DNA from 3 places in the Mesorhizobium sp. M0938 genome. Region 2 is predicted to be linked to each of the others. Evidence: predicted binding sites of a transcription regulator. Region 2 holds the regulator's gene; each other region holds the start of a gene.
The links. The regulator LexA, encoded in region 2, represses DNA repair genes until DNA is damaged. The targets are predictions, from matches to a motif close to TGTTCNNNNTGTGTTCNG.
Positions count from the first base shown of each region.

Region 1: a site for LexA is predicted at 3,844-3,861, ahead of ssb (single-stranded DNA-binding protein). Genes of this name have one in related genera too.
Region 3: a site for LexA is predicted at 1,323-1,340, ahead of uvrA (excinuclease ABC subunit UvrA). Genes of this name have one in related genera too.

Region 1 is NZ_JAMYNS010000010.1:48,487-53,429, forward strand. Features, by position in the region: gene NKH73_RS18815 (helix-turn-helix transcriptional regulator) at 1-740, opposite strand, end outside; gene NKH73_RS18820 (hypothetical protein) at 861-1,397, shown strand; gene NKH73_RS18825 (VOC family protein) at 1,430-1,807, shown strand; gene NKH73_RS18830 (MarC family protein) at 1,940-2,569, shown strand; gene NKH73_RS18835 (OsmC family protein) at 2,664-3,089, opposite strand; gene ssb (single-stranded DNA-binding protein) at 3,225-3,743, opposite strand; gene NKH73_RS18845 (ArsR/SmtB family transcription factor) at 3,979-4,293, shown strand; gene NKH73_RS18850 (SRPBCC family protein) at 4,290-4,766, shown strand; gene NKH73_RS18855 (ATP-dependent Clp protease proteolytic subunit) at 4,788-4,943, shown strand, end outside.
Region 2 is NZ_JAMYNS010000004.1:14,700-19,642, forward strand. Features, by position in the region: gene NKH73_RS07710 (ComEC/Rec2 family competence protein) at 99-2,555, shown strand; gene lexA (transcriptional repressor LexA) at 2,549-3,301, opposite strand; gene NKH73_RS07720 (molybdopterin molybdotransferase MoeA) at 3,406-4,611, opposite strand; gene moaC (cyclic pyranopterin monophosphate synthase MoaC) at 4,611-4,943, opposite strand, start outside.
Region 3 is NZ_JAMYNS010000010.1:53,477-58,419, forward strand. Features, by position in the region: gene NKH73_RS18855 (ATP-dependent Clp protease proteolytic subunit) at 1-403, shown strand, start outside; gene NKH73_RS18860 (hypothetical protein) at 544-765, shown strand; gene uvrA (excinuclease ABC subunit UvrA) at 1,489-4,410, shown strand; gene NKH73_RS18870 (GNAT family N-acetyltransferase) at 4,444-4,914, shown strand; gene NKH73_RS18875 (DUF72 domain-containing protein) at 4,937-4,943, shown strand, end outside.

The sequences.
Region 1 (4,943 bases), on a different contig from region 2:
TCGTTGAACCCCGCCTCGAAGGCGATCGTCGAGATCGCCTCGTCCGACATGCGCAGCCGCACCGCCGCCCTGTGCAGCCGGGTCTTCAGCAGGAACTGGTAGGGCGTCACGCCCGCCACGTGCCGGAAGCTGCGCAGGAAATGGTAGGGGCTGGTCGCCGTCTCGCTTGCAAGCTCGGCAAGCGAGATCGGCCCTTCGGCGTCCTTTTCGATGCGCCGCACCGCCTCTGCGACACGTTTCTGGTCGCGGCGGCTCGGTACCCGGGCAGCAGGCGTGACGCCGGAGGCGACGGCCGCGCTGGCAATGCGCAGGGCGAGTTCCTCGAACGCGTCGATGTCGGCCATATCGCGCGCGGCTTCCGCCTCGGCAAGCAGCGCTGCCAGCGCCGGCAAGGGCGGCAGGCGCGGCATCTTGAAATTCAGCTTCTTTGCATCCGGCATGCCGGCGACAATCTGTTCCATATAGGCCGGCTCGAAATGGAAGGAGAGGCAACGGTCGCCAGCGCCATGCTCGTGTCCGCATTCATAGCATGTGCCGGGGTTGCCGAGCAGAAGCGCGCCCGGCGCCAGCATCGCGGTTCCCTGTTGCGCGCGGTAGCGAAAGGTGCCGCTGGTCACCACGGCGACGCAGAATTTGCGATGCTCTTCCTCGAACGGGCGATCAGCGGCGCCGGCGGTGCAGACCACATCCGACACCTGCCAGCCTCGCCCAGACGCCAGTGTATGCGCGCTCGTTGTCATGGCTCGAAAGATAGCAATTTTTCCCAAGCACAGAACCCTGGTGCCGCCTATTCCCACCAATCTCCTGACAAAATGGGGCTCCTGACAGATGGGGTCCCTTGACAAAATGAGGTCGAAATCATGTTCAATTCATCGTCCTTTGCCGAAACCCTGCATAGCAACGGCCCGGCCACGGACCTTGCCGAAAAACTGAACCTTTACGGCCGCTTCGTTGGCGCCTGGACATTCGACGCCACGCGCAACCTCGAGGACGGCCAGGTGCTGACCGGGCGCGGCGAGGTGCATTTCGGCTGGGTGCTCGAAGGCCGCGCGATCCAGGACGTATGGATCCTGCCCGCGCGCGACGCCGGTTCCTCGCCCTCTCTCGGCAAATGGACCTTCTATGGCACGACACTGCGCGTCTATGACCCCGGCGTCGACGCCTGGCACATCTTCTGGAGCGACCCACGCACCCAGTATTACAGCCGCCAGCTCGGCCGCGCCGAGGGCGACAGCATCGTCCAGCAAGGCGCAGACGGTAGTGGCGCCTCGGTGCGCTGGAGCTTTTCGCGTATCACCGAAAATTCGTTCCGCTGGCTGGGCGAACGCTCGCAGGATGACGGCGTGACCTGGCGGCTCGAAGTCGAGTTCCTGGCACGGCGAACAACTGGAAATTGACGACCCAACATATTGTAAAAAAGGAGAAAAAGATGCTGGACCATGTCTCGATCGGCGTCCGCGACACCACTGCCTCGAAGCGTTTTTACGATGCCGCGCTTACGCCGCTCGGCTATAGTTGTCTCAGCCAGTCGCCGGGCTCGCTCGGCTATGGCGCGCAAGACGTTGCGCTGTGGGTGAACGAGGCTCAGCGCCCGGTTTCGGACGACCGCGAGTCCGGCCTGCATTTCTGCTTTGCGGCGCCGACGCGGAGCAGCGTCGACGCTTTCCATGCGGGCGCCTTGCGTGCAGGCGGCAGTGACAATGGGGCACCTGGCCTGCGCACCAGCTATGGCGAAAACTATTACGCCGCCTTTGTCATCGACCCGGATGGCTATCGCATCGAGGCCTATTGCGGAGCGGCCGGCTAGGCTCACCCTGCCCCATCAAGGTTGCCGAACTCCCGCCGCTCAAACGGTTTCCACTGACCCTGCTTTGCTCTACCAATGCCAATATTGGAGCAATGCCAATATTCGGGCGCGGCCCGGCGGGGAGGGTCAGAGATGCCGAGCTTCGACAGCCTGTTCAACGCCTTCGTCACCATTCTCGTGACCATCGACCCGCCCGGCCTGGCGCCGCTTTTCCTCGCCGTGACACGCGGCATGAACCGCGAGGAGCGCAACCAGGTTTCCGTCCGCGCCTCGATCATCGGTTTCCTGGTGATGGCGCTGTTCGCAATCGCCGGCGCGTCGATCCTGTCGGTGTTCGGCATCACACTGCCGGCCTTCCGCGTCGCCGGCGGGTTCCTGCTGTTCTTCATCGCTTTCGAAATGGTGTTCGAGCGCCGGCAGGACCGCAAGGAGAAGATCGGCGACGTCGCCATTACCAAGGACATGATCCACAACATCGCCGCCTTCCCGCTGGCGATCCCGCTGATCGCCGGTCCGGGTGCGATTTCAGCGACCGTCCTGCTTTCCGGCTCGTTTCCAGGTTTTGGCGCACAGGCAGCCCTTGTCGGCATCATCGCGATCTGCCTTGTCATCACCTACCTGGTGTTCGTGCTGGCCGAGCGCATCGACCGCATCCTCGGCCAGACCGGCCGCTCGATCCTGACGCGGCTGCTCGGGGTCATCCTGGCGGCGCTTGCCGTGCAGTTCGTCGCCGACGGCATCAAGGCGCTGATGGCGGCATGATACGAAAGTGGCCCACGCTTAGTACGAGGTCGTCATATCGTGTTTCAAGCGGGATTTCGTCGTCCGGCTCGCAACGAACCGCAGCCACCGGGCGCTATCCTGCCGTCGTATCAATAACTTCGAAGTCGTGGGTGATCTCGGCGGTCTTGGCTATCATTGCCGAGGCCGAGCAGTATTTTTCGATCGAAAGATTGATCGCCCGCCTCACCTTGTCGGGCGAGAGTGCCCGGCCCTTGACGACGAAATGCATATGGATGCGGGTGAAGACCCTTGGGTCGGTTTCCGCCCGGTCGGCGTCGAGCTCGACCACGCAGTCTTCGACCGCCTCGCGCCCCTTTTCGAGGATGTGGACCACATCATAGGCGGAGCAGCCGCCGGTGCCGAGCAACACCAGTTCCATCGGGCTCGGCCCCGGCGTCTTGCCGTCCGGTCCAAACGCGGTTCCCAGCACCAGCTTGTGACCGCTGCCGGACTCGCCGACAAAGGTGCGCTCCTCGACCCATTTGACCCGTGCTTTCACCTGATACGTCCTTTCACCGCGCATCACTCAAACGCAGAACGTCCCGAAAATCCAAGACAGATTTTCGGGACGCCAATTCGTGGCCTCAAGTAGCTGGCGTTTTTCGCCCGCGTAAGGGCCATCCGCCCTAAGGATTTAGAACGGGATTTCGTCGTCCAGTTCGCGCGACGAACCGCCGCCACTCTTGTTGGCGCCACCGCCGCCGCGATTGAAACTCTCGCCCGGGCCGGACTGGCCGAAATCGGAACCGCGGCTGCTGCCGCCACCGGCATAGCTGCCGACCTGACCGCCCTCGCCTTGCCCGCGCGCGTCGAGCATCTGCAGCTCGCCGCGGAATTTCTGCAGCACGATTTCGGTCGTGTAGCGATCATTGCCGGTCTGGTCCTGCCATTTGCGCGTCTGCAATTGGCCCTCGACATAAACCTTCGCGCCCTTCTTCAGATACTGCTCGGCAACCTTGGCGAGCTGGTCGTTGAAGATGACGACATTGTGCCACTCGGTCTTTTCCTTGCGTTCGCCGGAAGTCTTGTCGCGCCAGCTTTCCGACGTGGCGACGCGGATGTTGACGACCGGCTCACCCGAATTCAAACGGCGGATTTCCGGGTCCGCCCCGAGATTGCCCACCAGAATGACCTTGTTGACGCTACCCGCCATCATACTTCTCCGCGCTCATCCGAAACAAAATTTCTGTCGCATACCTTATAGACTGCGGACAATCGCCGCCTGCCGTGGCTGCCTTTTCCCACAAGGTTTTTGTTCTCTTTTCGTTCTAGGCGATCTGCCTTCAACTGTCAAGGAATGTCAGCAATCGCTGGGGTTGGCCACGCCATTTCATATGGGCGCAAAAGACCGCTTGCCAAATCGATAAGTGTAGACTTATGCTTCCGCCATGATCGAAGCAGAGATTTTTCGAGCGCTTTCCGACCCGACACGCCGCGCCGTCTACGAACGGCTCGCCGCCGGCGAGATGACGGTGTCGGAACTGCGCAGCGGCATGACCGTGTCGCAACCGGCCGTGTCGCAGCATCTCGCGGTATTGCGCGGCGCCGGCCTTGTGGCCGAGCGGCGGGCCGGCCGCAACGCCTATTATCGCGCCGATCCGCAAGGGCTTGACCCTCTGCTCGGCTGGATCGAACGCTACCGTGCGTTCTGGCCCGAGCGTATCGAACGGCTCAAGGCGGTTTTGAAGGATATGGACCAATGACGGTAAAACAGCATTCGGACATGGCAGCAGACTCGATCGAGTTCGAGTGCGAGCTTCCAGACCCGCCGGAAAAAGTGTGGCGGGCGCTGACGGTGCCAGACCTGCTCGCGGCCTGGATGATGCCGAACGACATCAAGCCCGAGATCGGCAGCCGCTTTGCCTTTGCCAAGGCGCATGCGCCGATCGAGTGCGAAATCCTCGACGCCGAGCCCGAACGCCTGCTGCGCTATTCCTGGCGGGAGCGAGCGGCGCCGGGCAATGCACCGGATCCGCTTGACAGTATCGTCACCTTCACGCTCGACCGCACCGTGTCGGGCGGCACGCATCTGCGTATCGTCCACGATGGATTTGCGCGGGTAGCTACACCTGCGGTCGCGATGGTGGGTGCCGGTTGCCGGCTTTCGCTCAACGGACACAGTCCCAAACAGACCATTGCCGCAAACACGCCTCGCCTGTTCCTGCGCGCGGCCTGAGCGACACAACGGAGAAAAGCGATGAGCGGTTTTGCCAATCTGGTGCCGATGGTGATCGAGCAGTCGAGCCGCGGCGAGCGCGCCTTCGACATTTTTTCGCGGCTGCTGCGCGAGCGCATCGTCTTCATCAACGGAGAGATCAACGACGGCGTGTCGGCGCTGGTCTGTGCCCAGCTT
Region 2 (4,943 bases):
CTCTCGGGCAGGCGCAGGAAACGGATGTGGTTGCGCGGACTTTCGCGCGTCGCGCGTTCATGTAGCATAGGAGGTCAAGGGCGCAAGGGGCAGACCCGATGGCTGGACCAGGCCGCGGCGTGAACGAGAGCGAGGGCGCGGTCGCAAGCGTCAGCGAACGATCGCTGTTTGCCGACGTTCCTCACGCCGAGCCGCTACCCGTTTCGTTGCCTGGGTCGCACCCGGGCATCCAGCCTCTTTCGCCAGGCCGCTCCGCGCCAATACCCAGTCCAACACCCGGGCCTGTCGTTGGCTTCCGCCGACAGTTCCGTCGCCTCGCACCATCCGCTGTCCGCAACAGCGTTGTTTCGGCGGCCGGCATGGAACTCGACCGCGGCGTCGCCTTCCTGCTGGTGCCGGTTTTCCTGGCATCCGGCGTGATCGTCTATTTTTCGCTTGCCGTGGAACCGGGCTTTCCCCAACCCATCGCCGTCGTGGTCCTCACGGCATTGTGTGCAGCGGTCACGCGGTCATGGCGCAAAACGCATTTGTGTTTCATGGCAGCGTTGCTGTGCGCACTCGGTGTGCTCGCCGCCAAGGTTGAAACCTGGCGCGCGGGAACGCAGATGCTAGGTTCGGTAATCCAGACCCAGCTCACCGGCCGCGTCGTCAGGCTCGACCAGATGGCGAACGGCCGGATCAGGCTGACCATCGACGTGATATCGACCGCCCGGCCGACACTGCGTTATGCACCGGAACGGGTCAGGGTTTCGGCACGCAAAACTCCCGCTGAGATGACCGCAGGCTCGGTGGTGGCCGGCTATGTGAGGCTTCTGCCTCCGACTGGCCCGGTTAGGCCGGACAGCTATGACTTCTCCTTTGACAGCTATTTCGCCGGTATTGGCGCTAGCGGCTTTTTCCTTGGCAATCCGAAGATCGTCGCTTCCGAGGATGCACCGTTAGCCACGCGCCTTTCCGCCTCGATCGAAAAGGCGCGCGAAAGCATCGCCGACCATATCAGGGACAGCATCGGTGGCGCCGAGGGGGAGATTGCCGCAGCGCTGATCGTCGGCGTGCGTGCCGGCATCCCCGAAGAGATCAACGAATCGATGCGGCGCACCGGCATCTATCACATCATCTCCATTTCCGGCCTGCACATGGCGCTTGTCGCCGGCACCATCATGGGATTGCTGCGCGGCGCCTTTGCGCTGTTCCCCGATTTTTCGTCGCGCAGGCCGGTCAAAAAATATGCGGCCGGCGCCGCACTCGTTTCCATAGCTGCCTATCTGATTTTTTCCGGTGTCGTGGTCGCGGCTGAGCGCAGCTTCATCATGTTGGCGGTGATGCTTGTCGCCGTGCTGTTCGATCGGGCCGCACTCACCATGCGCAATCTGACGATTTCAGCGATCGCCGTCATCGTCGTGTCGCCGCACGAGGTGGTCGGCCCCAGCTTCCAGATGTCCTTCGCCGCGACCGCAGCCCTCGTAGGCGCCTATGCAGGCTGGTCGGACTATCGTGCCGACAAGGCCGAGGCGCCGCCGCAGCGACGGTCACCGGTCGCTTTCGTCACGCGGAAACTCCTCGCTGGGACAGGTGCAATCGCAATGACCTCCATCATTGCCGGCAGCGCCACCGCGCTTTTCGCCATCTGGCACTTCCAGCGCGTCTCGCCGCTCAGCCTGTTCGCCAATCTGGCCGTCATGCCGATCGTCACGGTCGTCATGTTCCTGGCCGTCGTTAGCGCCTTGGCAATGCCTTTCGGCCTCGACGGGCCTTTCCTCTACATGATGGGCAAGGGGCTGACGGCGATGATTGCAATATCGGGATGGATCTCCGAGCGTTCGCCGGTCGATGCAGTCGGGCTGATTTCGTTGCAGTCGGTTCTGCTGGTGACGGTCGCCCTGGTCATTGCCACAATGGCGACGACATGGTTGCGGCTTGCGGCACTTCCCTTTGCGCTCGCCGGCCTGCTAACGATTTCCGAGACACGCACCCCCGACGTGCTGATCTCGGAGGACGCACATCTGGTGGCGCTGCCGATCGGCGGCGGCGAACTTGCCATCAACCGAGTGCGTTCGAACGAATTCACAACCGACAATTGGAAACATGCGCTGACCTCAGCGACCATTGTCGAGCCGGAGACATTTGAAAAAGGAGACGTGCGGTTCGACATCGCCGACCCTGCCGACCTGCCGCCGGGAGCGCCTTTTTACTGCACTGACGGCCTCTGCATCGCCCGGCATCCGTCCGGCGCCATCATCGCGCTCGCCGACGACCGCAAAACCGCGCGGCCGGCCTGTGGCTTTGCGGATTTGATCGTCATCGACGATGCCACAGCCTATTATAATCCCTGCCGCAACCCGCTGGTTCTCGTCGTCACCAAACGCCAGCTCGCTCGCATGGGCAGTGCTGCCGTCTTCTTCGATCCGCTATCAGCGACGACGCGCGCAGAAATCCGTTTTGCCGTCGATCAGCCATACAGGCCCTGGCATGAGCAGCGGAGATTTTCGCGCGAGGCGAGGGGTCTGCCGCCTTACCGCAAGCCTGAGAAACCCAAGAAAGCTGCCGTTCAGTAACGCCGGATCAACCCGACCAACTTGCCTTGCACCTTGACCCGGTCCGGCCCGAATATGCGCGTCTCATAGGCCGGATTGGCGGCTTCCAGCGCGATCGAGGCGCCTTTGCGGCGGAACCGCTTCAGGGTCGCTTCCTCCTCGTCGACCAGGGCGACAATGATCTCGCCAGGCTGGGCGGTGTCGGCGTTGCGGATGATGACCGTATCGCCGTCAAAAATGCCGGCCTCGATCATCGAATCACCTTTGACCTCCAGCGCGTAGTGCGCGCCGCCGGTGATCATGTCCGGTGGCACCGAGATCGAATGCGTCTGGTGCTGGATGGCATCGATCGGCACACCGGCAGCGATACGGCCCATCACCGGGATGGAGACGGTGGCGACAACGTCGTCGTCGTTGCCGGCCGCAGGCATGCGTGAAGGCGCCGGCTTGATCTGCCGCCCGAGGCTGCCCTGTCCATGGCTGCTCTGCCCAAGGCTGCCCTGAATGACGCTCGGCGAGAATTTGCGCGCCGCATTGAGGCCGGGCGCGATCGAATCGGGCAGGCGCAGCACCTCCAGCGCGCGAGCGCGGTTGGGCAGCCGGCGAATGAAGCCGCGCTCCTCCAGCGCCGTGATCAGCCGATGGATTCCCGACTTGGAGGCCAAGTCGAGCGCTTCCTTCATCTCGTCGAACGATGGCGGAATGCCGCTTTCCTTCAGCCGCTCGTGGATGAACATCAACAGCTCATGTTGTTTGCGTGTCAGCATCGCGACCCCCAACAGAATCAGAAAAACAAACCCAGAACAAACACTATCTGTTCCAGTTGTGTTCCGCAACTGTTTAAAGTTTAATGAATGCGTTGACGGTTTGTTCAGCGTAACATCAGCACGCTGCAGGCGGCGCCTGTCGCGGCTGGGGGTGCAAATGGCTCACGCACGATCAGCCCGTTCGCGTCGGCCAGCATCCTGAGCATCGAGGAATCCTGGATGCCGAACGGCGTCGCCGTTAGCGTGCCGGCGTCTTCCTTCACCACCGCGCGTACATAGTCCTGCCTGAGATCGTTGGCCGGAATGGCGGCGCCGAGCCGCGCCTGACGCATGTCCTGCCGGTAGGCGCGGCCGCCGAGCCGCGCAAGCAACGGCTTCAGGAAAAGCTGTGTGCAGACCAGGCTCGCCACTGGATTGCCAGGCAGGCCGATGCAGCGGATGTCGCCCAGCCGGCCGAACATCAGCGGTTTGCCCGGTCGCATGGCGATCTTCCAGAAATCGAGCGTCATGCCTTCGCCAGTCAGCACGTCATGCACAAGGTCGTGGTCGCCGACTGAGGCGCCGCCCAGCGTGACGATGACGTCGGCTCCTGCATCGACCGCTTTTTTCACCAGCGCGGCGATCGCCTCCTTGCGGTCGGAGGCGATGCCGAGATCGAGCGCGTCGGCGCCGACCAAGCGAGCAGCGGCGGCGACGCCATAGGCATTTGACGAGATGATCTGGTCGGGGCCAGGCTCGCTGCCAGGCGGCAGCAATTCGTCGCCGGTAGCGATGATGGCGACCAGCGGCCGTTTCACCACGCTGACCTGCGGGTGGTTGGCCGACGCCGCCAGCGACAACGCCGCCGGATCAAGCAGGCGACCTTTCTCCAGCAGGACGTCGCCCTTCGAGAAATCGAGCCCGAGGCGTCGAATGTTGCGGCCTTCAACCGTCGGCGCGGTCACTTCGATGCTGCCGCCGCCGAGGTCGCGGACATTCTCCTGGATGACGATGGTATCGGCGCCTGCGGGAAGCGGCGCGCCGGTAAAGATGCGCACGGCCTGCGTCGGGCCGACTGTTCCGGCAAAGCCGCGTCCGGCCGGCGCCATGCCGATCACCGAAAGTGTTGCCGGCACTGACGCGACATCCTCGGCCCGCGCGGCATAGCCGTCCATGGCGGACGCGTTGAAGGGCGGCTGTGTGCGGAGCGCCATGAGCGGCCCCGCCAGCACGCGGTCGGCGGCGTCCATCAGGGCGATGCTTTCAGCTTGCAAGGGCGCAGCATCGTCAAGCAGACGCTCTAGCGCCTCGGCGACCGGAAGCAGCGCCATTATCGGCCTGTCCCCTGGGCGCCCGCTTTGTAGTCGCCGGATTTGCCGCCGGTCTTTTCCACCAGCCTAATGCCCGAGATCACCATGGCGCGGTCGGCCGCCTTGGCCATATCGTAAATGGTCAGGCAAGCGACCGAGACGGCAGTCAGCGCCTCCATCTCGACGCCGGTCTTACCGGTGACGCGGGCCAACGCCGTGACCTTCAGGCCGGGCAGCGTCGCGTCCGGTTCGATGTCGACGGATATCTTGGTCAACAGCAGCGGGTGGCAGAGCGGAATCAGCTCATGAGTCCTCTTGGCCGCCATGATGCCGGCGATGCGAGCCGTACCCAG
Region 3 (4,943 bases), on a different contig from region 2:
CAACTCGCCGGGCGGCGTGGTGACCAGCGGCTTCGCCATCTACGACACGATGCAATACATCTCTTGCCCCGTATCCACCGTCTGCATGGGCTTTGCCGCGTCGATGGCCTCCTTCCTGCTGATGGCCGGCACACCGGGGCGACGCATCGCGCTGCCCAACACCAGCATCGTGCTGCACCAGCCGCTGGGCGGGTTTCAGGGCCAGGCTTCCGATATCCAGCGTCACGCCGAAGGCATCTTGCGCACCAAGAAGCGCATGACTGAACTCTATGCGCATCACTGCGGCCGCACCTATGAAGAGGTCGAACGCACGCTCGACCGTGACTATTTCATGACCGCCGCGGAGGCAAAGACATGGGGCCTTGTCGACCATGTTTTTGATACGCGCAAGAAGGCGGCGTGAAGCAAGCCGGCTGACACGCGGCAATTTGATCGCAGCCGGTCTGGCCTGATGCGAGGCGTAACACTATAGTCCGCAAAATGACCGACAGCCGCTCATCAAGACCATTGCGCCCTGCCGCCGCAGCACTTGCCAGTGCCTCCTTGCTGACCGGCAACGCGTTTGCCGATGACAGTTCGCCGCAAAAAGGGACGCTGCCCGGCGTGGCCAACAACTACCGCATCGCCAAGCCGTCTCCCGAGCCCGACGATGCCATACCCAGCAACAGTAACGGCGAGTTCAAGATCGGCGATACCGATGTCAGAATTTCCGGCAGCATTACCTTCGATGTCGGCGCCGGCGCGATCAAGGCGCCCAGGCGCTAGGCAGCTTTCATCGCTGCCACAATCTGAAGGTGCTCGTGCGCTTGCGGTTGTCTGAAATGAACAGCCCCGCCGCTGCTTCCGCAGACGGTCGGGGCCTTTTTGGATCTAAAATCCAACTCGCCGGGAGTACACTGCCGGCTTTTGATTTCGGATGCTTCGCGGCGTTCAGCCGACGATCCGACTAGTAGTCTCTGATTTTAGTGGGATCGGCAGGTCACGGTTTGTCGGGCGGCGCACACGCCTGGCCCTGGCACTTATGCCTGCCGCGGCTCCAGCGACACGTGGAGCCTCAAGGGATTGTCCGGTGGAGTCATTCCTCTGCTCTCCTCTTCTGTCCATTGCGACCGGTGTCGTCCGAAGCGCATATCGCAAAAGCCTGCGGCGTCTCGCAGGCCACCTTAGGGCGGCGAGGCCATCGAAAGACGGTCGGCTTCGGTGACGTTTGGAGTCTGCCCCCCTGAGGCTGAGACGTCAACCGTTGGATAGCCGATTACAAAAAATGTGATCTGAGACGCGCTTGGTGAAGCTGGGTTGGTACACAGGTTTTGTCAGGAGCGTGTTCGGTCTTTGTTCTTTCCGCTTGCTCGCCCGCGCGAAAGACGGTTAAAGGCTTTGGTCGAGAGTTGTGGCGTCTCTCGAAAAGGTGACGAAATTACCTACATAGGGGATGGCCGGGACAACCTGCCATCCCATGAGATTCCAGATCTGAGGCGGCGACCGGCGATGGCCGACCATAAATATCTTTCCATTCGCGGGGCGCGCGAACACAATCTGAAGAATGTCGATCTCGACCTGCCGCGTGACAGCCTGATCGTCATGACCGGCCTGTCGGGGTCCGGCAAGTCGTCCCTCGCCTTCGACACCATCTATGCCGAGGGCCAGCGTCGCTATGTCGAGAGCCTGTCGGCCTATGCCAGGCAATTCCTCGAAATGATGCAGAAGCCTGATGTCGACCAGATCGACGGTCTGTCGCCGGCTATCTCCATCGAGCAGAAAACCACGTCGAAGAACCCGCGCTCGACGGTCGGCACCGTCACCGAGATCTACGACTACATGCGGCTGCTGTTCGCGCGCGTCGGCATCCCCTATTCGCCGGCCACCGGCCTGCCGATCGAGAGCCAAACGGTGTCGCAAATGGTCGACCGCGTGCTGGCGGTCGAGGAAGGCACGCGCCTGTTCATCCTGGCGCCGATGGTGCGCGGCCGCAAAGGCGAGTACCGCAAGGAACTGCTGGAGCTACAGAAGAAGGGTTTTCAGCGCGTCAAGGTCGACGGTGTCTTTTACGAGATCGCCGACGTGCCGGCGCTGGACAAGAAGTACAAGCATGACCTCGACGTCGTCGTCGACCGCATTGTCGTGCGCGGCGATCTGGCGACGCGGCTTGCGGATTCCATCGAAACCGCGCTGAAGCTCGCAGAGGGGCTGGCGGTGGCCGAATTCGCCGACCGGCCGCTCGACGCCAGCCAGACCGGCGAGGATTCGGTCAACAAGTCGAAGAACGAGACGCATGAGCGCATCCTGTTCTCGGAAAAGTTCGCCTGTCCGGTATCCGGCTTCACCATCCCCGAGATCGAACCCAGGCTGTTCTCCTTCAACAACCCGTTCGGCGCCTGCCCGACCTGCGACGGTCTCGGCAACCAGCGCGCCATCGACGCCAGCCTGATCGTGCCCGACGACAATCTGTCGCTGCGTGCCGGCGCCGTCAGCCCGTGGGCGAAATCGACCTCGCCCTACTACGTGCAGACGATGGAAGCGCTCGGCAAGGCCTATGGCTTCAAGCTCGGCGACAAGTTCCGGGATCTGACCGAAGAGGCAAAGCAAGCCATCCTGCATGGCACCGGCGAGCGCGAGGTCACCTTCCAGTATGATGACGGCCTGCGCTCCTACAAGACGACCAAGACCTTCGAGGGCGTCATTCCCAATCTGGAGCGGCGCTGGAAGGAGACCGAATCGGCCTGGATGCGCGAGGAGATCGAGCGCTTCATGTCGGCCACACCTTGCCCGGCCTGCCGCGGCTACCGTCTGAAGCCGGAATCGTTAGCGGTGAAGATCGCCGGAAAGCACATCGGCGAGATTACCGAGCTGTCGATCCGCAAGGCCGACCATTGGTTCACCGAGCTGCCCGCCTCGCTCAGCGACAAGCAGAACGAGATCGCGGTGCGCGTGCTCAAGGAGATCCGCGAGCGGCTGCGCTTCCTCAACGATGTCGGGCTCGACTATCTGACGCTGTCGCGCAATTCCGGCACGCTGTCGGGCGGCGAGAGCCAGCGCATCCGGCTGGCCTCGCAGATCGGCTCCGGCCTGACCGGCGTGCTCTATGTGCTGGACGAGCCGTCGATCGGCCTGCACCAGCGCGACAATGCTCGGCTCCTCGACACGCTGAAGCATCTGCGCGACATCGGCAACACGGTGATCGTCGTCGAGCATGACGAAGACGCCATCCTGCATGCCGACTATGTCGTCGATATCGGCCCAGCCGCCGGCATCCATGGCGGCCACATCATCGCCCAGGGAACGCCGCAGCAGATCATGGCCAGCCCCGCCTCGATCACCGGCAAATATCTGTCAGGCGAGCTTGAAGTGGCCACACCTGCGGTACGGCGCGAGGCCAAGAAGAACCGGCGTCTGAAAATCGTCGGCGCGCGCGGCAACAATCTGAAGAACGTCACCGCCGAAATCCCGCTCGGCACGTTTACCGCCGTCACCGGAGTGTCCGGCGGCGGCAAGTCGACCTTCCTGATCGAGACGCTGTTCAAGGCGGCATCGCGCCGCATCATGGGCTCGCGCGAGCATCCGGCCGAGCATGACCGCATCGAGGGGCTCGAATTCCTCGACAAGGTCATCGATATCGACCAGTCGCCGATCGGAAGGACGCCGCGCTCAAATCCCGCCACCTACACCGGCGCGTTCACGCCGATCCGCGACTGGTTCGCCGGCCTGCCGGAGTCCAAGGCGCGCGGCTATCAGCCCGGCCGCTTCTCATTCAACGTCAAGGGCGGCCGTTGCGAGGCGTGCCAGGGCGACGGCGTCATCAAGATCGAGATGCACTTCCTGCCGGATGTCTATGTCACCTGCGACGTCTGCCACGGCAAGCGCTATAACCGCGAGACGCTCGACGTCTTGTTCAAGGGCAAGTCGATTGCCGACGTGCTCGACATGACGGTCGAAGAAGGCGTCGATTTCTTCGCCGCCGTGCCCGGCGTGCGCGATAAACTGGAGACGCTGAAGCAGGTCGGCCTCGGCTACATCCATGTCGGCCAGCAGGCGACGACTTTGTCGGGCGGCGAGGCGCAGCGCATCAAGCTCGCCAAGGAACTGTCGCGCAAGGCGACCGGCAAGACGCTCTACATCCTCGACGAGCCGACCACCGGCCTGCATTTTCACGACGTCGCCAAGCTGCTCGAAGTGCTGCACGAGCTGGTCGATCAAGGCAACACGGTCGTCGTCATCGAGCACAATCTCGAGGTGATAAAAACCGCCGACTGGGTGCTCGACCTCGGTCCCGAAGGCGGCGACGGTGGCGGCGAATTGGTGGCGTCGGGCACGCCGGAGGACATCGTTCGCGAGAAGCGCAGCTACACCGGGCAATTCCTGCGAGAATTGCTGGAGCGGCGGCCCGGAGGCAAGCGCGAAGCGGCGGAGTGAATGAGGACTGGCTGGCGTTTGGAAGACTCTTAAATGAAGATCAGAAAAGCGCTTGCCGGTGATCTTGATGCAGTCGTCCGGCTGACCGAAGCGGCCTATGCGCCCTACACCGCCTTGCTTGGCGCGCCGCCAATCCCGGTCACGGAGGATTATGCTCCAAGGATCGAACGTGGCGAAGTCTGGCTGCTGGAGAGCGGCAAGGAGGTGGCGGGTCTTCTGGTTCTCGAACGGCACCCGGATCACGCGATGATTTTCAGCGTCGCGGTCGCGCCAGGCTTTCAGGGCAAGGGCTTCGGCATCGCGCTGCTCAACTTCGCTGACGAGCAGGCACGGCTGTGGCATCTGCCAGAGGTGCGGCTCTACACCAACGCCAGGATGGAACGGAACATTGCGCTCTACACAGCCTACGGCTTTCGCGAGACAGGCCGCCGGCCAAACCCCTATCGGCCGGGATGGATGGTCGTCGACATGGCAAAGCCGGTCGAAACCGTGACGCCGGCTTGATCGCTTTCTAGGGAGGACGACAATGAGCA